DNA from 2 places in the Mesorhizobium sp. WSM4850 genome. Region 1 is predicted to be linked to the other one. Evidence: predicted binding sites of a transcription regulator. Region 1 holds the regulator's gene; the other holds the start of a gene.
What was found. The regulator PhoB, encoded in region 1, activates phosphate uptake and scavenging genes when phosphate is short. The targets are predictions, from matches to a motif close to TGTCATNNANCTGTCAT.
Positions count from the first base shown of each region.

Region 2: AC0L2Z_RS09005 (RNA degradosome polyphosphate kinase) is a predicted target of PhoB. The motif match lies at 1,365-1,381, and genes of this name have one in related genera.

Region 1 is NZ_JBVVPV010000014.1:66,774-77,845, forward strand. It holds gene AC0L2Z_RS15935 (sugar ABC transporter permease) at 13-1,332, opposite strand; gene xylF (D-xylose ABC transporter substrate-binding protein) at 1,473-2,513, opposite strand; gene AC0L2Z_RS15945 (ROK family protein) at 2,780-4,027, shown strand; gene phoB (phosphate regulon transcriptional regulator PhoB) at 4,296-4,985, opposite strand; gene phoU (phosphate signaling complex protein PhoU) at 5,002-5,709, opposite strand; gene pstB (phosphate ABC transporter ATP-binding protein PstB) at 5,745-6,560, opposite strand; gene pstA (phosphate ABC transporter permease PstA) at 6,573-8,186, opposite strand; gene pstC (phosphate ABC transporter permease subunit PstC) at 8,179-9,567, opposite strand; gene AC0L2Z_RS15975 (PstS family phosphate ABC transporter substrate-binding protein) at 9,687-10,691, opposite strand.
Region 2 is NZ_JBVVPV010000006.1:7,476-18,547, reverse strand. It holds gene AC0L2Z_RS09015 (FAD-dependent monooxygenase) at 1-964, opposite strand, end outside; gene AC0L2Z_RS09010 (zinc-finger domain-containing protein) at 980-1,225, opposite strand; gene AC0L2Z_RS09005 (RNA degradosome polyphosphate kinase) at 1,545-3,746, shown strand; gene ppx (exopolyphosphatase) at 3,746-5,281, shown strand; gene AC0L2Z_RS08995 (DoxX family protein) at 5,327-5,749, opposite strand; gene AC0L2Z_RS08990 (DoxX family protein) at 5,901-6,335, opposite strand; gene fumC (class II fumarate hydratase) at 6,458-7,855, opposite strand; gene AC0L2Z_RS08980 (NIPSNAP family protein) at 7,963-8,745, opposite strand; gene AC0L2Z_RS08975 (TetR/AcrR family transcriptional regulator) at 8,841-9,506, shown strand; gene AC0L2Z_RS08970 (hypothetical protein) at 9,544-10,131, opposite strand; gene AC0L2Z_RS08965 (metallophosphoesterase) at 10,251-11,072, shown strand, end outside.

The sequences.
Region 1 (11,072 bases):
TCGGGATCATGCTCAGACCCGCTTGCGGTAGACTGTGTCGAGCCAGACGGCGACGACCAGCACGGCGCCGACGACGACGCTCTGAAGCGGCGAATCGATGCCGAGCAACACCATGCCGGACTGCAGCGACTGCATCAGAAGCGCGCCCAGCATGGCGCCGAGCACAGTGCCGGAGCCGCCGGCCAGCGACGTGCCGCCGATGACGGCTGCTGCGATCACCAAGAGTTCGTCCAGCGTGCCCAGCGCATTGGTCGCCGCATTGAGGCGGGCCGAAGCAATTGCCGCGCTGATCGCGGCCAGAACGCCCATGATCATGAACACTTTCATGGTCACCCAGCGCGTGTTGATGCCGGCGAGTTCCGCCGCTTCCGGGTTGCCGCCGATGGCAAAGACGTAGCGGCCGAAACGGGTGCGCCGGGTGATGAAGGTCATGACAATGCCGACTGCGACCGCGATCAGCACCGGTATGGCGATGCCATGGGCGATGAACAGCCCGCCTTCGGGGATGGTGATGCCGTTCCGCTGGGCGTATTGGCGAACGATGCCGATCGGCCAGGGGTAGGAATTGGCGATCCAGACGGCGCCGAGGATGGCGGCGCAGGCGACAACACCAAGCAGGCTCTCCGCCCAGACCGGGCGCAACGGAAACTTGAAGCGCTTGCGCTGCGACCGGCCGTTGAGCAGCATCAAGGCGACGGCCACACAGGCGAGAATGCCGACGATCCAGCTCGCGGTCGCCCCGATCGAGCCACGCGGCCCGCCACCCATGAGCTGGAACGTGGCATCGAGCGGCGCGACGGTGCGCCCGCTCGTCATCAGCCACGCCATGCCGCGCCAGATCAGCAGGCCGCCCAGCGTCACGATGAAGGCCGGAACCTCGAGATAGGCGATGATGAAGCCCTGAAGCGCGCCGATCATGAGGCCGAGCGCCACGCCGGCAGCCAGTGCGATGACCCATATCCAAGGATTTCCAAGCTGGAATCCCATGACGCGGATGAGGAATTCTGCCTGCGCAACGCCCATCACCATGCCGATCACGCCTTCGACGGAGCCGACCGAAAGATCGATGTTGCGCATCACGATGACCAGCACCATGCCGGTCGCCATGATCGCGACCGAGGAAGTCTGCACCGACAGGTTCCAGAGATTGCGCGGCGTGAGGAAAAGCCCGCCCGACAGGATGTGGATCCCAACCCAGATGATCAGCAGCGCGCCGACCATGCCGAGCATGCGTATGTCGAGCTCGGTTGCCTTGAGGAAGCGGCCGAAGGGGCTGAGCTCGGATTCACGCGCCCGATCGGCAACCGGCGTGTTGGAAGTCGTGTCGGTCATGATGTCCTCCCACCGTTGCCGTCTGCCGCGGATGCCGGAAGCAGCCTAGAAATTACCCGCGAGACGCGGAAAAACAACTCTTTTGAAAAAAACGCCGCGGCGTGAAGCCGCGGCGTTTCAGGTTTTTTGGCGAAGGCGGATCAGTTGCAGACCGGGACGGTGCCCGCCGCTACGCCGGCGCAGACCTCTTCCTGCTTGATCCAGCCGGCGTCGATGACGACGTTGAGATTGTCCCTGGTGATGGCAATCGGCGTCAGGAACAGCGACTTGACGACATTGCCGCCCGGCGTGGTGAAATCCTTGACGCCGGCAATGTCTGTCATCGGCTTGCCGTCGGCCAGCTGCGAGGCGATCTCGGCGGCGTTCTTGCCGAGCTCGCGCGCGTCTTTCCACACCGATACGGTCTGTGTGCCGAGCGCGATACGGTTCAGCGCGGCATGGTCGCCGTCCTGGCCCGAAACCGGGACGGATCCGGCCAGGCCTTGCGCCGTCAGCGCCGCGACGACGCCACCGGCGGTGCCGTCATTGGCGGCAACCACCGCATCGACCTTGTTGTCGTTGGCGGTCAGGAACTGTTCCATGTTCTTCTGGGCGTTGGCGGGAAGCCAGCCGTCCGTATAAGCCTCGCCGACATTCTTGATCTTGCCGCTGTCGATGGCATCCTTGAGCACTTCCATGGAGCCGGCGAACAGGAAATCAGCATTCGGGTCGGCGCCCGAGCCCTTGATGAAGACGTAATTGCCTTCCGGCGCCACCTTGAACACTTCGCGGGCCTGCATGCGGCCGACTTCCTGGTTGTCGAAGGTCAGATAGAACACGTCCTTGTTCTCGATCAGCCGGTCATAGCCGACGACCGGAATGCCTTCGTCCAGCGCCTTCTGCACCGCCGGACCGATGGCCGAGGCATCCTGCGCAAGGATGATCAGCGCGTTGGCGCCCTGCGAGATCAGGCTTTCGACGTCGGTCAGCTGCTTGCCGGGATTGGACTGTGCGTCAGCGGAAATATATTTGTCGCCGGCGGCCTCGATCGCCGCCTTCATGGCGGCTTCGTCGGTCTTCCAACGCTCTTCCTGGAAGTTCGACCACGAAACGCCAATGACCTTGTCCTTGGCCTGCGCGGCCGACGCGAGCGTCAGCGACATGGCGACCCCCGCCAGAATGGCGGCTGCGAATCTCTTCATGATATTCCTCCCTGCGCCGCGTAGGGCGCGACCAACTGGCCCGAAGGCCGGCACAAAGGCTCCTATTTTTTCGAGCCTCGAAAAAATACTGGTCCAACGCCGAAGCACTGTCAACACCAATTCTGATGGATTTTGACGTCCTGTCGGGCTTTTTTCGAGGCTCGGAATAAATAATGACAGCCCCCTCCGCTTCTGCCAGTATTTGTCGGACATTACCGACGGCTTCCGATTCATGAGCGGCCGCGGCGATGAGGAGGAAACAAAAAATGTCGGTGGGAATCCGTCATGACGATCTGCGCCGGCGCAACCGGGCGATGGTGATTTCGGCCGTGCGCCGGGCAGGCCAGCCGTCGCGGACCGAGATCGCCGCGACCACCGGCCTCAGCCATTCGACCATATCGGCGATCTCTGCCGACCTGATCCAGGAAGGCATCCTGGCCGAGAGCAAGGCGAGCGAGACGGTTTCGCTGAAACGCGGCCGGCCGCAGGTCGGCCTCAGCCTCAATCCGCAAGCCGCTGCGGTGTTGGCCGTCGTGTTGTCGCTGAATTTCCTGTCGGTCGCCGTCATCGATTATGCCGGACAAGTGGTCGCCGAGGAACAGCGCCGGCTGGACACGCTGACCATGTCGCGTGACGCGCTGATCGGCGAATGTGTCGCCATCGTCCGGCGCCGGCTCGAAGATCCCGACCTCGATGTCCAAAGTGTCGCCCGCATCGCGCTGGCGATCCAGGGCATCACCGATTCCCACGCGCGCGCCATGTTGTGGTCGCCGATCACGCCGCAGACGAACATCGCCTTCGCCGACATTCTGGAACGCGAGTTCGGCATCCCGGCCATCATGGAGAACGACTGCAACATGATGGCCGTGGCGCTGCGCTGGCGCCACCCGGATCGCTACCGCGACGATTTCATCGCCATCCTGCTCTCGCACGGCATCGGTATGGGGCTGGTGCTGAAGGGCGAGCTGTTCACCGGCACCCACTCCTCAGGCGGCGAATTCGGCCACATGATCCATCGGCCGGGCGGCGCGCTTTGCCGCTGCGGGCGGCGCGGCTGCGTCGAGGCTTATGCCGGCAACTACGCCATCTGGCGCAATGCAAGGCAATTGAGCGACAACGCCGAGCCGGTCGCCGATGTCAGCGACGCCGAGATGCGGGCCTTGGCGGCCCGGGCGCGCGAGATGGACGGACCGGAGCGCGAAGCCTACCGCAAGGCCGGCGAGGCGCTCGGCTTCGGGCTCGGCAGCCTGTTTGCGCTGATCGATCCGGCGCCGGTGGCCATGGTCGGCGCCAGCGCTGCCGCCTTCGACCTGATCGAGCCGGCCCTGCGCGAGGCCATCGCCCAGACCGCCGGCGGCCAGCATTCGGGTTCGATTTCCTTCGACACCGAGCCGAACGAGTTGCCGCTGATCCGCGAAGGCTGTGCCATGCGGGCGCTAAGCTTCGTCGACCAGGAGATTTTCGCGCCGAGCATCCAGGCACGAGCCGGCTCGGTCGGAAAGAACGTGGCTTGAAGGATTCCCGGGTCGCGACTTGGGGTGTGTTGAGATTCAGGTCAGGCCGAGTCGAGAATGGTGGGTTCCGAGAACCGGAGCGGAGCGTACTTTTGGGTACGTGAGCCCGCGCATGACCCCGAAATCGAGATCGATTTCGGAAAGGTCGTGCGCAAAATCAAAGTTCTACAGCGTCCTTTGCGTGCCCAACAGGGCGCGCGGCGCTGTAGGTAAGCGCGGTATCAGCCGTTCGCAGGCCGGCATCACCTGAATATCAGCACATCCCTAGCTAGTCTTCCCTGATCGCATAGCCGGCGCCGCGGATGGTTCGGATGACATCGGGCATGCGACCATTGTTGACCGCCTTGCGCAACCGGCCGACATGGACGTCCACCGTGCGCTCGTCGATGTAGATCGTCTCGCCCCAGACATTGTCGAGCAACTGACTGCGCGAGAAGACCCGGCCCGGGTGGCGCATCATGAATTCGAGCAGCCGGAATTCGGTCGGCCCGAGCCGGATCTCGCTCTTCTTGCGATAGACCCGGTGCGATTCACGATCGAGCATGATGTCGCCGACCTTGAGCACGCTGGACAGCACTTCCGGCTTGGCGCGGCGCAGCAGCGCCTTGACCCTGGCCATGAATTCCGGTGTCGAGAACGGCTTGACCAGATAGTCGTCGGCTCCGGTCGAAAGGCCGCGCACCCGGTCGCTCTCCTCGCCGCGCGCGGTCAGCATGATGATCGGCAGCCGCTCGGTTTCGGGGCGCACCCGAAGCCGCCGGCAAAGCTCGATGCCGGAAACCGCCGGCACCATCCAGTCGAGCACCAAAAGATCGGGCACGTTTTCCTGCAGCCGGATTTCGGCCTCGTCGCCGCGCGTCACCACCTCGACCTGATAGCCTTCGGATTCCAGATTATAACGGAGGAGGACGCCCAGCGGCTCTTCATCCTCCACCACCATGATGCGCGGCGCGATCATCGGCCGGTCACTCCTGTCATGTCGCCGGCGCCGACATCGTCGTTTCGTCGAGCTTCGGGCGATCCGCCGGCAATTGCTGCCCGGTCACGACAAAGTAGGCGTTTTCGGCGATGTTGGTGACGTGATCGCCGATACGCTCGAGATTCTTGGCGCAGAACAGAAGGTGCGTGCAGGCGGTGATGTTGCGCGGATCCTCCATCATGTAGGTCAGGAGCTCGCGAAAAACCGCCGTGTATTTCACGTCGATCTTCTGGTCGTCGGCGCGCAGTTCCTTCAACGCGCCGGCATCGCGCGACACATAGTGCTCGACCACGCCGCGCAGCTGCACAAGAACGAGATCCGCCATCGCATCGATACCGTGCGACAGATTCCGCGGCGTCGCGCTCTGCCCGACTGCGCTGACCCGCTTGGCTATGTTCTTGGCCAGATCGCCGATGCGCTCGAGATCGCCAGCCATGCGGATTGCGCCAACCACGGCGCGCAGATCCTGCGCCATCGGCTGCCGCTTGGCGATCAGCGTGATGGCGCTGTCATCGAGTTCGCGCTGCCGCGCATCCATGATGGCGTCGTCCGAGACGACGCGCTGCGCCATCGCATTGTCCGACGCAAGCAGCGCGCGGATCGAGGCCGCTACCATTGCGGCGGCGAGCTCGTCCATGTCGCGGATCAGCCGGTCGATGTGCTCCAGTTCCTCGTCGAAAGATGCGACGGTGTGTTCACCCATGGTGCTGTCCTCGTGTTCGAAATTCGCCGGACCGCTCAGCCGAACCGGCCGGTGATGTAGTCCTGGGTGCGCTTGTCGTCGGGGTTGGTGAACATCTTGTCGGTCGCGCCCTCCTCGACCAGATAGCCGAGATGGAACATCGCCGTGCGTTGCGACACGCGCGCCGCCTGCTGCATCGAATGGGTGACGATGACGATCGTATAGTTCTGGCGCAGTTCGTCGATCAGTTCCTCGACGCGGGCGGTGGCGATCGGATCGAGCGCCGAACAGGGCTCGTCCATCAGGATCACTTCCGGCGACACGGCGATGGCGCGCGCGATGCACAGGCGCTGCTGCTGTCCGCCGGACAGGCCAGTACCCGACTCGAGTAGGCGATCCTTGACCTCGTTGAACAGGCCGGCCTTCTTCAGGCTCGATTCGACGATGCCGTCCAACTCGGCCTTGGTCCTGGCCAGGCCGTGAATGCGCGGACCGTAGGCGACGTTTTCGTAGATCGACTTCGGAAACGGGTTCGGCTTCTGGAATACCATGCCGACGCGAGCTCGCAACTCGACGACATCGATTTTCGGATCGTAGACGTCCTCGCCGTCGAGCGTGATCTTGCCGCTCACCCGCGCGATATCGATGGTGTCGTTCATTCGGTTCAGGCAACGCAGGAACGTCGACTTGCCACAGCCCGATGGCCCGATCAACGCCGTCACCTGATGCTCGCGGACATCGAGATCGACGTCGAACAGAGCTCGCTTCTCGCCGTAGTGAACGGAGACCTTTTCGCCCTTCATCTTGATCGAAGGGGCGTTGGTTGCGCTGCTCAGTTTCTGCTCGACGCCGGCTTCCGTCATGATGTTCATATCCTCTACTCCTTACCAGCGCCGCTCGAAGCGCCTGCGCAGTATCACCGCGATGGCATTCATGATGACCAAAAACACCAGCAAAATCAAAATCGCCGCCGAAGTCTTCTGCTGGAACCCCGCTTCCGGGAAATCCGCCCACATGAAAATCTGCACCGGCAGGATCGTCGCGGGATCGGTGAAGCCGCCGGGAATGTCGACGATGAAGGCGACCATGCCGATCATCAGCAACGGCGCGGTTTCGCCGAGCGCATGCGCCATTCCGAGGATGGTGCCGGTCATGATGCCCGGCATCGCCAGTGGCAGGACGTGATGGAATACGGTCTGGACCTTGGACGCTCCGATGCCAAGCGCCGCCTCGCGGATCGAAGGCGGCACGGCGCGCAGCGAAGCGCGCGAGGCGATAATGATGATCGGCAGGGTCATCAGCGCCAGCACCATGCCGCCGACCACCGGGGCTGAGCGCGGCATGCCGAAGAAATTCAGGAATACGGCAAGTCCAAGCAGGCCGAAGACGATCGAAGGCACCGCCGCCAGATTGTTGATATTGACTTCGATCATCGTCGTCAGCCGGTTCTTGGGCGCAAATTCCTCAAGATAGATCGCCGCTGAAACGCCGATCGGGAAGGCGATGGCGAGGGTTACGATCATGGTCAGGAACGATCCGACGACCGCGCCCCAGACACCGGCCAATTCCGGCTCGCGGCTTGCGCCGGTGAAGAAGAAGATCGAGTTGAACCGGCTTTCGATCAGGCCGGCGCTCTTCAGCGTGTCGAGCCAGACGATCACCTTGTCCGAAATCTTTCGCGATGCTTCCGGCGTCTCGATGACGCGCAGGAATGCCTGGCCGCTCGCGGCGGGCGCCGTGCTGTCCAGCGCCTCGATCACCGTGCCTTTTGCGATCACCGTGCCGTTGGCCGCAGGCGACAGCGAGGTCAGCTTGACCGTGCCGCCATTGAACGCGACCAGCAGCGACGACGCGCCGCTCGTCAGCGTAAACATGCCGTTTTCGCCCTCGGTCGCACCATGGCCGCGCGCCAGCGCCAGCATGGCATCGTCGCCGAAGGTCAGATCGATGTCGCCGCTGGTTCCCGAAGGCGCGACGCTTGTCGAAATCGCTTCGTCCGAACCGACGTCGGCAAGCAAACCCTTGAGATAGAGGTCGGCAAAATCGTCAAGTGGAACCGCATAGTCCACCGTTCCTCCGAGCATCCCCGGATCAGCCGCAATATCCTTGCGCAGGAACACGCCTGTGCCGGTGGAAATCAGCCCGCGCAGCAGGCGCTTGTCCTGGCGGCTCGTCACATCCGGAAATTTTGCCGTAAGCGCTTCCTGAGCGATGGCGTCGTAGTTCACCTCATCGAGTTTCGCCGGGTCGACCTTGGCCGCTGAAAGATCGATCGGCAGCGTCACGTAGTTCTGCCGCAGCGCCGGAATCGCCTGCGTGACGATCGTCGACAGGAGCAGCACAAGGAACAAGCCGGCCAACGCGACAGCTGCGGCGCCGAGCCATTTGAACCATTTTTCCGTGCGGTAGCGGCCCTTCAGCCGCGCCTTCGCGGCATCGTCGGTATGAATGCTGACCGGCCGTCCGACGGCGCCGAATGACGAGATCGCATCAGTCATATTGCTCTCGGTATTTCTGGACGACGCGCAAAGCGACGATGTTGAGGGTAAGCGTGATGCAGAACAGCACCAGGCCGAGTGCGAAGGCTGCAAGCGTCTTGGCGCTGTCGAACTCCTGGTCGCCCACCAGCAGCGTCACGATCTGCACGGTCACGGTGGTGACCGCTTCGAGCGGATTTGCCGTGAGGTTTGCCGCCAGCCCCGCCGCCATGACCACGATCATCGTTTCGCCGATTGCGCGGCTGACGGCAAGCAGCATCGCCGAAACGATGCCCGGAAGGGCAGCGGGAAGGACCACCTTGCGGATGGTTTCCGACTTGGTCGCGCCGAGGCCGGCAGAACCGTCTCTCAGGGATTGCGGAACGGCGTTGATCACATCGTCGGAAAGCGAGGAAACGAAGGGAATGATCATGATACCCATGACCACGCCTGCGGCGAGCGCGGATTCAGACGCGACGTTGAGGCCCAGGCTTTCGCCGATACCGCGGAAGTAGGGCGCAACCGTCAGCGCGGCGAAGAAGCCGTAGACGACGGTCGGAATGCCGGCGAGGATTTCCAGAACCGGCTTTGCGACCGCGCGGACGCTTTTGGAGGCGTAATCCGAAAGGTAGATCGCCGCCATCAGCCCGATAGGCGCAGCCACAAGCATGGCGATGAAGGTGATGAGCAACGTGCCGGCAAAGAGCGGCACCATGCCAAAAATGTCCTCGTTGACCGCCCCGGCCTCCGCTCCCGCGCCGGTGAAGGCGCTCTGCGGCGACCAATGCGTGCCGAACAGGAACTTGTAGAACGGCACCTGTTGGAAGAACCGCAGCGACTCGAAGATAAGCGACAGGACGATGCCGATCGTCGTCAGGATCGCGACCACCGAACAGGCGATCAAGAATGCGCGAAGAACGCGCTCGACCACGTGGCGCGCCCGGTAGGCCTGTGCGATGCGTGAATAGGCCCAGTAAAATCCGGACGCGGAAAGCACGAGTGCGACGGTCCAGATGATCCAGGTGCTGGTCGCATGGACCGATTTGTAGAGGGCGGCGGCCGCCTCTTTCGTGGGGTCGGCGAAGCCGACAAGCCCGCCAAAGGCCATCGCGCGAGCGTCGCGGATGAAAGCTTCGACCTGCGGGACGCCCATTCCCGACAACTCGGAGGCGAAGCGGTCGGCAATGATCGACGATTCAATTCCCGGCGTCACCAGCGACCACAACACGATCGCAAGCAGCGCGGGACCGGCAGCAAAAAGCGCCAGAAACATGCCATGCTGGCCAGGCAGCGAATGCAATCGCGCAACGTCGCCATTGACACTGGCAATGGCGCGGGTCCGGCCTATCCAATAGGCCGCTGCGGCCAGAACCAACAGAAGAACAACGAGATAACCGACCATGATTCGGGACGTCCCCTCGACCGCCGGTCATTCACCGGCTCAAAGCACGGGACCTATGGTCCCGCGCTTTGTGCTTTAGGATATGAGGGGTCAGAGCGGTAGGCTCGGACCCCGAAACATCAGGAGCCCATGCCCTTCAGGGCCTTGGCGTTTTCGGCCGACTTGGCGCGCTCGGCGTCCGGCAGCGGGATCAGGCCCTTGTCGGCCAGATAACCATCAGGACCCCATGCAGCATCCGAGGTGTACTCGGCGATGAACTCCTGCATGCCGGGGATGACGCCGACATGCTCTTTTTTGGCATAGACAAAGAGCGAGCGGGAAACGCCGTAATCGCCGGATGCGATGTTCTCGAAAGTCGGCTCGACGCCGTCGACCTTGTGGCCCTGCAGCTTGTCGGCGTTCTGGTCAAGGAACGAGAAGCCAAAGACGCCGAAGGCATTGGGGTTGGCTTCCAGCTTCTGGACGATCAGATTGTCGTTTTCGCCGGCCTCGACAAAAGCGCCGTCTTCGCGGATCTCGCCGCAGCCCTTTTCATTAGCCGCCTTCACTTCTTCCTGGCAGGCCGCATCCATGACGAGTTCGACGAACGCATCGCGCGTGCCGGATGTCGGCGGCGGGCCAAGCACCTCGATCTTTGTCGCGGGAAGCGATGCATCGACATCCGACCAGTTCTTGTAGGGGTTGGGGACGACCTTGCCGTCGACAGCGACGTTCTTGGCGAGCGCCTTGAAAACCTGTTCCTTGGTCAGATCGACGACAGTCCCTGCCTTCGAGTTGGCCAGTACGATGCCGTCGAAGCCGACCTTGATTTCGACCGGCGTCACGCCGTTTGCCTTGCAGGTTTTAAGCTCGCTATCCTTGATGGCGCGCGAGGCATTGGTGAAGTCGGCGGTATTTTCGCCGACGCCCTGGCAAAACAGCTTCATGCCGCCGCCGGTGCCAGTCGACTCGACGACCGGGGTCTTGATCTTTCCGCTCTGGCCGAGTTTTTCAGCGACAGCCGTCGTGAAGGGGAACACTGTGGACGAACCAACGATTTGAATCTGGTCGCGCGCGGCGGCATAACCAGCCGACGCGGCGAGCGCAAGCGCCGCGGCCGACGCCGTAAGGAGGAATTTCTTCATGTGGCCTGCTCCTGTTCGGAAAAATGGTCTCTCGGCGCCATTCCTTCGGCGCCCGCTGAGGCCATAGCCCCCGATTATTACAGTCACATGACAGTTTGATGTCAGCCCGGTAACCGCCGCACAGCCCTGTCAAAAGGAAGGGCCGCGGGTCTCGCCGGTACAGCCGTAGTTTGCCGCTGGAATCAGCAGCTTGCGCGAATTGCGGCCGGCATTTGCCTGGACGGGCGAACAATTGGCGCCGAAAAAGAAAATCCGGGCGGGAGCGCGTTGCATGCGGCCAAGGAGGTCATGGCCGTGCCATCGCCGAAGCAGGTCCGTTGGGGTAAATCTGACCCTGCTTCTTGCCGGCGGTCGCTGCTCCCGCCCGTAACTGGAGGAGCG
Region 2 (11,072 bases), on a different contig from region 1:
TCGCCATCGCCGCCCCCTGCGCCGCGAACGGCGTCATCGCATGCGCCGCATCGCCGATCAGCGCGATGCCGGCGGGCGTCGTCCATGGCTGTGCCTGGTCTACCGTATGGATCGGCCACGCAGCCCACGGGCCGGCATCCTCGGCAAGCCGGGCCAGTGCTGCCGCCGTGCCACGCATGGCGCCGAGGAGGATATTGGGGTCGGCGTGGCCCGACCAGCGCTCGGCGATGATCTCGCCCCTGGTGAAGGCAGCCAGGTTGAACGCCGTGCCGTTGCTGACCGGATAGGCGACGAGGTGGAAGCCGGGATGCAGGAAGGTGGTCACGCAATTGGCGGCGCCGACCGCCGCAAGGGCTTCTCCTGCGACACTGTCTGCACTGATCGTAGCGCGCCAGGCAAGCTCGCCCGAAAACCGGCTTTTGGCCGCAAACCCGCCAAAAGCCCGGATCGCCGACCAGACGCCGTCGGCGCCGATCAGCAGAAAGCCGCCGGCTTCGACTGTCTTGCCGGCAATCTCGACTGTTGCCGTGGCATGGCGCGGTCCTGTGGCGATGCCGCCGACGCGCGCGCCGGTGACGAGACTGATGTCCGGCCGTTCGGCAAGGCGCGCCATCAGTGCATCTTGCAGGTCAGCCCGATGAGCGACGAGATAAGGCGCCTGCCAGCGCCTTTCGACCGCTTCGCCAAGCGGCACCCGCGCCAGCTCACGTAGCGTGGCGGCGTCCTTGAGCACGACCGCCTCCGGCCGCACCGCCGCCGGCAACAGCCGGTCGAGCACGCCGAGCTGGCGAAGGATGCGCGTCGCGTTGGGTGAGAGCTGGATGCCGGCACCGGCCGCTTCGAGGCGCGGCGCCTGTTCGAACAGCCGCACCAGATAGCCGCGCTCGGAAAACGCCAGTGCCGCGGTCAGTCCGGCGACGCCGGCTCCGGCGATAACGACCTGCCGGGACCGGGTGTCGTCCATCGGATGGTGTGCGCGTCAGGCGGCCTGGTGGATATAGAGGCATCCGGCAGGCTGCGTTTCCGTCGCCTTCAGCTTTGGCGAATAGCGATAAAGCGTCGAGCAATAGGGGCAGACCTTTTCATTGTCGTCGCCCATGTCGAGAAACACATGCGGATGGTCGAAAGGCGGGTTGGCGCCGGTGCACATGAATTCCTTGACGCCGATGTCGATCGCCGCATAACCCGCATCGTTCTGGAAATGGGGAATGGAACCGCCTGCCATCGTCGTCTCCTATATTTGCTGCATGACCCCGGATCATGTGCAAAATCAAAATTCCACCGCGTCCTTTGCGCGTCCAAAGGACGCGCCGCGCTGTACCTGGATTGCATCTGGATCATAAGCAGTCTCTTTGCAAGATCGATGAAATCAAACTGTCGTAAAAGCCTGTCACAGGATAAGCTAAGCCGATTAAGGCATGGCCCCGAAAACCGAATTCGGTTTTGCTGGGGATCATGCGTAGCTTAAGTGGCGGGAGCGTCCTTTTGCGCGTCCGCAACGACGCGCGACGCTGTGGCCAGCGGGTGCGAAACGAGCAGGAACCATGAACGAACTAAAGCCGGTGCAGAGCGAATTCACCACTGTCGAGGTGGCGAGCCCAGAGGGCGGCAATCCGGACCGCTTCGTCAACCGCGAGTTTTCCTGGCTGCAATTCAACCGCCGCGTCCTCGAAGAATCGCTGAACGCCAACCATCCGCTGCTCGAGCGGGTGCGCTTCCTGTCGATTTCGGCCGCCAATCTCGACGAGTTCTTCATGGTCCGTGTCGCCGGTCTCGCCGGCCAGGTTCGCGAAGGCATCACGCTGAAGAGCGCGGACGGCCGCACCCCTGAACAACAGCTGGAACAATTGCTGCGCGAGGTCGAGCGCCTGCAGGAGGACCAGCAGAACAGCCTATCCGCTCTGATGCTGCTGCTCGACAAGGAAGGCATCGAGAGCATCAGCCGCGATGGGCTGACCAAGGACGAGAAGACCTGGCTCGAGGATCATTTCCAGGAGCAGGTGTTTCCGGTGCTCACACCGCTGTCGATCGACCCGGCGCATCCGTTCCCGTTCATTCCCAATCTCGGCTTCTCGATGGCGCTGCAACTGCGCCACCGCAGGAATGGCGAGGAGATGAGCGCGCTGTTGCGTCTGCCGGTGGCGCTGAAGCGCTTCATCCGCTTGCCTGACCGCAAGCATCATGTCCGCTTCATTCCGCTGGAAGAAGCGGTCGGCCTCTATATCGGCAAGCTGTTCCCCGGCTACGAGGTCAAGGGCTCCGGTACGTTCCGCATCATCCGCGACAGTGACATCGAGGTCGAGGAGGAGTCCGAGGATCTTGTGCGCCTGTTCGAGACGGCGCTGAAACGGCGTCGTCGCGGCTCGGTCATCCGCATCGAATTCGACAAGCTGATGCCGGCCGAACTGCGCGAGTTCGTCGCCGGCGAGCTTGGCGTCTCGTCGAGCCGGATCAGCGTGCTCACCGGTCCGCTGGCGCTCAGCCAGATTTCCGAGATCGTCGCCATCGCCCGCGACGATCTCAAATTCAAGCCTTACAATCCGCGCTTTCCCGAACGCATCCGCGAGCACGGCGGCGACTGTTTCGCCGCCATCCGCGAGAAGGACATCATCGTTCATCACCCCTACGAATCCTTCGACGTGGTGGTGCAGTTCCTGCGCCAGGCGATGGCCGATCCGGAAGTGGTGGCGATCAAGCAGACGCTCTATCGCACCTCGAACGACAGCCCGATCGTGCGCGCTTTGGTCGACGCGGCGGAGGCCGGCAAGTCGGTGACCGCGCTGGTCGAGCTCAAGGCGCGTTTCGACGAGGAAGCCAACATCCGCTGGGCGCGCGACCTCGAGCGCGCCGGCGTTCAGGTCGTGTTCGGCTTCCTCGAACTGAAGACCCACGCGAAAATGTCGCTGGTGGTGCGGCGCGAGGACGGCAAGCTGCGCAATTATGTGCATCTCGGCACCGGCAACTACCATCCGGTCACCGCGCGCATCTACACCGACTTGTCCTTCTTCACCACCGCTCCGACAATCGCCCGCGATGTCGCCCAGCTGTTCAATTTTATCACCGGCTACGCCGAGCCGACCGAGGAGATGCGGCTGGCCACCTCGCCGTTCACGCTGCGCAAGCGCATCCTCAAGCACATTTCGGACGAGATTGGCCATGCGCTGGAGGGCAGGCCGGCCCGCATCTGGATGAAGATGAATTCGCTGGTCGACCCGATCATCATCGACGCGCTCTATGACGCCAGCCGCGCCGGCGTCGAGATCGATCTCGTCGTGCGCGGCATCTGCTGCCTGAGGCCCCAAGTGCCGGGCCTGTCGGAAAACATAAGGGTCAAGTCGATCGTCGGCCGCTTCCTCGAACACAGCCGAATCTATTGTTTCGGCAACGGCCATGGACTGCCGTCGGACGGGGCGATCGTCTACATCTCATCGGCCGATTTGATGCCGCGCAATCTCGACCGCCGCGTCGAAACCATGGTGCCGATCACCAATCCAACGGTGCATGAACAAGTCCTCGGCCAGATCATGCTGGGCAACATCATGGACAACCAGCAAAGTTTCGACGTATTGGCTGACGGAACCTCCCGGCGCGCCACGCTCGAGGAGGGCGAGGAACCGTTCAACGCGCAGGAATATTTCATGACCAATCCGAGCCTCTCCGGACGCGGCGATGCGCTGAAATCGCATGCGCCCAAGCGCATCGCGCAGTTCAAGCGCCGCAAGAAAAACGCCGCAGCGACCGGCTGATGATTTCAACGTCCCAGGGCCGGCTTCAGGACCGCCGACCGCTGTCCATCATCGACATCGGGTCGAACTCGATCCGGCTTGTCGTCTATGAGGGGCTGGCGCGCTCGCCGACCACACTGTTCAACGAAAAGATGCTGGCCGGCCTCGGTCGCGGCATCGTCTCGACCGGAAAGCTCGATCCCGAGGCGGTGACCCGTTCGATGGAGGAGTTTCGGCGTTTCCGCGCGCTGTCCGAGCAGGCCGGCGCCGAGCATATGTACGTGCTGGCGACCGCCGCCGCCCGCGAGGCGGTCAACGGCCCCGATTTCATCCACCGCGCCGAAGATGTGCTCAAGACCGAGGTCCAGGTGCTGAGCGGGCGCCAAGAAGCCCACTATTCAGCGCTTGGCGTCATTTCCGGCTTCCACCCGGCCAACGGCATCGCCGGCGACCTCGGCGGCGGCAGCCTTGAACTGGTCGACGTCGATGGCGAGGCAATCGGCGACGGCATCACGCTGCCGCTGGGCGGCCTGCGCCTGCAGGACATGGCCAAGAACTCACTGGCCCAAGCGGCAAAGATAGCGCGCGACGAACTCGCGAAGGCAAAGCTGCTGAAAGGCGGGCAGGGCAGGCCGTTCTATGCCGTCGGCGGCACCTGGCGAAACCTCGCTCGGCTGTACATGGAAATGACCAGCTATCCGCTGAGCGTCATGCACCATTACGAGATCGGCATCGACAGCGCTGCGAACTTCCTCAAGCAAGTCGCCAAGGGCGAGATCGAGAAGATAAGGGGTATCGAAGGCGTCTCGAAGAACCGCCGCTCGCTGCTGCCTTATGGCGCCATCGTGCTGCAGGAGATCATGGCGGCGATGCAGCCGTCCAGGATCATCGTCTCGGCACTTGGCGTGCGCGAGGGCTTTCTCTATTCGCTGCTCGATAAAGCCGAGCAGAAGGCGGATCCGCTGATCTCGGCCTCGGAAGAACTCGCCCGGCTGCGTTCGCGCTCGGTCACCCACGCGCATGAGCTTGTCGAGTGGACGGGCAAGACCTTCGCCGCCTTCGGCATCGAAGAGACGGTCGACGAGGCGCGCTACCGCCAGGCCGCCTGCCTGCTTGCCGACATCGGCTGGCGCGCGCATCCCGAATACCGGGGCAAGCAATCGCTCAACATCATTGCCCACGCCTCCTTCATCGGTGTCGACCATCCCGGCCGCGCCTTCCTGGCGCTGGCCAACGCCTACCGTCATGAGGGCATCTTCAACGAATCGATTGCGCCGGAAATCAAGGCGCTGGCGACGCCGCGCTATATCGAGCGCGCCCGTGTGCTGGCCGCGGTGATGCGCGTCGTCTACCTGCTGACGGCGGCAATGCCTGGGGTCATGCCGCGGCTGAAATGGGAGAGGCGCGGCAATGGCGTGCTGGCGCTGGTGCTGCCGGCGTCGCTGGCCGATCTTTACGGCGAGCGGCCGGCCGGACGACTGGCGCAACTGGCGAGGGTCACCAATCGCCGGCTGGTGCTGGCGGTCGAGGGCGGCCCCACTATGCCAGCCAAGTAATCTGGGTCAGTCAAGTATTCGGCTCAATCCGGCAGCTTGTGTCGGTCAAGTCGTTTCAGCGCCGATCCGAAGCATCCGCCCGTCGATCGAGTAGGCGCCGGCGCCTGCCATTGCCAGCGCCAGAAAACCGCCCGATAGCGCGATGTCCTTCATCAGCATCTGCGAATGCATGAAGGTCAGCGTCGGATCGTCGCCGCCCTGGCCATAGTGGCCGATGAAGCCTGCCGCGATGCAGAAAGCGGCAAGCAGGAGCGCCACGATCGGCGTCTTGAGGCCGACGAGGATGAGCAGTCCGGCGATCATTTCGAACAGGCCCGTCGCCCAGGCTGCGAGTGTCGGCAGCGGCAGGCCAAGGCCGGAAAAATACCCCGATGTGCCGGCAATGTCGGTAAGCGCGTGAAAGCCGGACGGAACGAATAGAGCGGCGAGCAGCAGCCGCGAAAGCAGAAGCAGCGCATTGCGGGGCATTGGTCACCTCCGACGTCGGCGGCGGTTGGCTTCACCCCGACACCTCATCCTAGCAGAAAGTCCGGCCGGCTGATCGACGGGCATAAACCGACAACGAAAAAGGGACGCGGAAAATTCCGCGCCCCTTGCTGCAAGTGGTTCCTGGACTGCTTCAGCCGCGCTTGGCGTCGACCGAATAGGCGCCGGCGCCCGAGGAAGCCAGTACGAGGAAGCCGCCGGCAATCGCCAGGTTCTTCATGAAGCTGATCATCTGCATCTGATCGGCCCAGCCGGTGTGGGCGACCAATCCCGTGGCGACGGTGAAGATTGCCAGCACCCAGGCGGTGATCCGGGTCTGAAAGCCAATGAGGATGGCGAGGCCGCCGAGCAGCTCGAGCAGACCGACGACAATCGCCGTCACGGTCGGCATCGGCAGACCCATGCTGCCGAAGTAACCGGCGGTGCCGGCGATCGCAGTGAGCTTGCCGAAACCGGAAAGCACGAAGATGACCGAAAGCAGGATACGGCCGAGCAGGATGGTGCCTGAGGCGTTGGAAGCGGCGTTGGAAACGGTGCCGGAACCGGCAACGGACGTGTTGGTGGACATGATGGGCTCTCTCCGGGAGGGGTTGTGGTGCCCATCCACATAGAGCAGGGCGACTGTTCACCAAAGATGCAGATTTGGTTACAGATTGTTCACCGCAGTAAAGTTTTGCGATCAGCGCAAGATCATCCCGGATGCGTCATCTCCTCCGGCCGAACCAGGCGGTCGTAGTCGGCTTCGCTGACCAGCCCGGTGGCAAGCGCTTCCTCACGCAAGGTTGTGCCGTTCTTGTGAGCGGTCTTGGCGATCTTGGCGGCGTTGTCGTAGCCGATGGTCGGCGCCAGTGCTGTCACCAGCATCAGCGAACGGTCGAGGGCGGCCTTGATATTGTCTTCCCGCGCCTCGATGCCGACGACGCAATTGTCGGTGAACGAGATGGAGGCGTCGGCGAGCAGTTGCACCGACTGCAGGAAATTGTAGGCCATCAGCGGGTTGTAGACGTTGAGTTCGAAATGGCCCTGGCTGCCGGCGAAGGTCACGGCCGCATTGTTGCCGAACACCTGGATGCAGACCTGGGTCATCGCCTCGCACTGGGTGGGATTGACCTTGCCCGGCATGATCGACGAACCCGGCTCGTTTTCCGGCAGCGACAGTTCACCAAGGCCGGAGCGCGGGCCGGAGCCGAGCAGACGAATGTCGTTGGCAATCTTGAACAGGGCGCCGGCGCAGGCGTTGATGGCGCCATGCGAGAACACCATGGAATCATGCGCCGCCAGCGCCTCGAACTTGTTTGGCGCGGTGATGAAGGCGATGCCGGTGATCGCGGCGATGCGATCCGCCACTCTCTCGGCAAAGCCGACCGGCGCGTTGAGGCCGGTGCCGACGGCCGTGCCGCCTTGCGCCAATTCCTGCAGGCCGGGCAGCGTCATCTCGATGCGTTTGATCGAGGAGGCGACCTGCGCGGCATAGCCTGAGAATTCCTGGCCAAGGGTGAGGGGCGTCGCGTCCTGCGTGTGGGTGCGGCCGATCTTGACGATGTGGGCGAATGCTTTGGTCTTGGCCTCCAGCGCGGCGTGCAAATGCCCGAGCGCCGGCAACAAATCGTGCACGATGCGCTCGGCGCAGGCGATGTGCATGGCCGTCGGATAGGTATCGTTCGACGACTGGCTCATATTGACGTGGTCGTTGGGATGCACCGGTTTCTTCGACCCCATGACACCGCCCAGCAGTTCGATCGCCCGGTTGGAGATCACCTCGTTGGCGTTCATGTTGGATTGCGTGCCCGAGCCGGTCTGCCAGACGACCAGCGGGAAATGATCGTTCAGCTTGCCGTCGATGACTTCCTGAGAGGCTTCGATGATCGCGTTGCCGATGGCCGGGTCGAGCCGCTTCAGCTCCATATTTGTTTCGGCCGCCGCCTGCTTGACGATGCCGAGCGCGCGAACGATCGACGCCGGCTGCTTTTCCCAGCCGATTTTGAAATTGCCCAGCGAACGCTGCGCCTGCGCGCCCCAGTAACGATCGGCGGCGACCTCGATGGGGCCGAACGTGTCGGTTTCGGTTCTGGTCTCTGGCGCGCTCACATGTCTCTCCGGTCTGTCGAACCCGGCACCGGCGTATCGCGTTGCACAAATGGCTTCAAGCGGAGATTGCGGGCGACAAGGATGCAAATCGGTTGAAGGAGCGCCTCTCACCGCCCAAGCAGCGACTGTGAGGTTGGAGATAGGCGCAAGGTCTCGGTCGATCTAGCCAGACATGACTGGGCATCCCGCTCGAATGCCTGCCACTCCGGGGAACTGGCAAGGACTGCCTCGTGGCGGGCATGGGCGTCCGCGCTGTCGAAGGCGGCGACGCTGATGAAGACATTTTCGCCTGATCGTACCGGCAGGCGGGGAAAGCAGTTTTCGGCATGTTCGGAGACAAACGCAGCAAGTGGCCGCGCGCCATGTGCCGCCAACACGGCAATCGCGTCGGTTTTGAAGCGGCTGGCGAAGTCGGCTTCGGCGCCGTGCCGCAGATGATGAATCTTGATGACAACAATATCCGACAAGCGATTGTCTCCGCTTGGTTTTTCGTAACCATCCAAGGCTGCTCGTTGCGATCCCGACAGATCGAAGCCGGCGCCGGGCCATGCCGGTTTCAGCAACAGCACGTCGTCGGAGGAGATCATCGTGGCGTTGGCGGCGTCGCGCCAGGCGGCCCAGACGGGCCCCTCATAGAACGCGGTCAGTGCATTTTTCCGCGCTTCCATACCCTCGAAGCCGCGCAGCCAGATGAACATGTCAGGCCGGTCGAGATCGTGAAACTGACCGAGGATGGTCATGTCAGCCGCTTCCTGACCCTCGACGAGGTGACCGTCGAAGATGCCGATCAGCGTGTCGCGCCGGCCAGGTTTCATCGTGTATTGCCTGAGCTCGACGACCGGCGAGGCGTTGAGGCCGGATTTGGACCGGGCATTCAGGGGCAGGCTCATCGCGCAATCTCCAAAACAGGGCGTTCATCCTGTTTTATAAACAGACCGGTTGTCCTGTTTTGTCAATCTGCTATCGTTGAAAAATGTCAGCAGAGATGACCGCTCGCCCAAAGGCGCAGCCCGGCAAACGCACCAACGACCCGGAAGGCCTGCGCAAACGCGTGCTCGATGTCGCCGAAGCCTCGTTTCAGGCGCGCGGCTACTATGCCTCCAGCCTCGGCGACCTGATGGCCGCGGCAGGCGTCACCGGCGGCGCGCTGCATCATCACTTCCCGACCAAGAAGGCGCTGGCGCTGGCGGTGATCGAGGAGCGGGTCGCCGCGGCCGTCGAAGCAACATGGATCGCGCCGGTGCAGGCGGCAGGCTCGACGCGCGAGGGCGTGCGCAGCGTGTTCGAGGCAGTGGCCGCGGAACTGGAGCAACAGGGTTTCGTGCGCGGCTGCCCGCTCAACAACCTGGCGCATGAATTGTCGCTTGCCGATCCGGATTTCCGCACCGCCCTTGCCGGCATTTTTTCGGCGTGGCGCCAGGCGATCGCCGACAAGGTCAGGGCCGACCAGCAAGCGGGCAGGGAGCAGCACACCGATCCGCAGCGCTTCTCGGCACTCGCGGTCGCCTCCTATTCCGGCGCCATGTCGATGGCCAAGACAATGCAGGATTCTGCTGTGCTGCGCGATTGCCTGAACGCGCTGGAGCAGGGAGTTTCCTCAGCAAGAGCGAAGCGACGTCGCAGGGTGCTGCGGCAGTACAAAGCCTTTTGATGCCGGAGCGCCAGTCGGCTCTCTGCCCTGCCGGGACTTAATTCGGCAGCGGTTTGATGGTCTCATAGCCAACCACGCTTTCGGCGTTGGTGCCCTCGTCATAGCGCCTGGCCAGAACCGCCTGCAGGTCGGGAGCGTAGAGCGCGGTGAATTCATCCTGGGTCTTGCCGGCCTCGTTCTTGATCGTCTGCCTGACCGCCAGCACGTTGTATTTGCAGTCGCCCAGGCTGAACGTCTCCTTGCCTTTTACGTTGATCTCGAGCGTCTCGGTGTCCTTCGGCTGTTTGTTTGAAGCGAGGCGGACGAAAACGGTCGTGCTTTTCGCCCCGGCCTTGAGCGGAAACAGCTTTCTGAGATCCGAAAACGGGATCATCGCAAGCTGACCGGTCTCGCTGTCGCGAAACACCTCGATCAGACCGCCGAACAGAAACTGCGTCTGCGGCGATTGGGATTGGTATTCGTTGGCGACCGACACCATTCCACCCGCCGCCGGTCGAAACTCGCTGTGGATGCCGGGCCTTTCGAGAATGAATCCGGCCTTGGCGGCTTTGGCGTCGATGCACTCGGCACCATGAGCGGCGCTCGCCAGGATGGTAAGTGCCGTTGCGATGGATATAGTCTTCATAGCGTTTGCCCGCGCAAGTTGAGTCCTGACCTGAAGCAATGCCAGACCTGCGGCAGCGTGTCGACATACCGTTCGCGGCAACTGGACGAAGAGGCGCCGGCTGTGCTGAATTTCACGCCATGAATCGCATCTCGGCAGGATCACTCTCCCGGCGCCGCTTCCTGGCCAAGGCGGCTGGGTTTGCTGCGGCCGGTGCGCTGGCGCGACCGGCGCTCGGACAGACCGGGCAGCGCATTGCGCCTGTCGACGCCACCTTCCTGTTCGTCGCCGATGTCCATGCCTGCCGCATGGCCAGCGGGCTGAGCCCCAATTGCCAGCAGGAAGGCAAGACCGACGCCGCCTTGCTGCGCAGTGTCGCCGCGTTGAACGCCATTGGCGAGAAGCACTGGCCGGCCGAAATCAACGGCATCGCCACCGGCCTGCGCTCAGCCGGCAGCCGCATAGGCACGCCGCTCGGCCTCGTCGTCGGCGGCGACATGACCGATGACGGCGGCGGCCAGGTCATCCAGCCCAGCGAAGGCACGCAGCTGCTCCAGTTCAGCCAGCGTTACCAGCAGGGCGTCGGCCCCGATCGCGTGCATGTGCCGGTCTATGTCGGCCTCGGCAACCACGATCTCGACCAGAACGGCCCGCCAAACCACGTCGACTGGTACCGCCGCGAAATGCGCGACTATGTCGAGGTCAACCATCGCGCCGGCGTGTTCTTCAAGCCGCCGGTGCCGGTGACCAGTTACGATGTCGACACCGACTGCTACTCGTGGGACTGGGGCGGCCTGCATCTCGTCCAGACGCACCGTTTCGCCGGCGACACCGGCCATGGCGCCGTCTCCGGCCTGCCATGGCTGAAGCAGGATCTGGCGACCTATGCAGCGGACGGCCGCCCCGTCATCCTGTTCCAGCACTATGGTTGGGATGTTTTCTCGATCGAACGGTGGGATGCC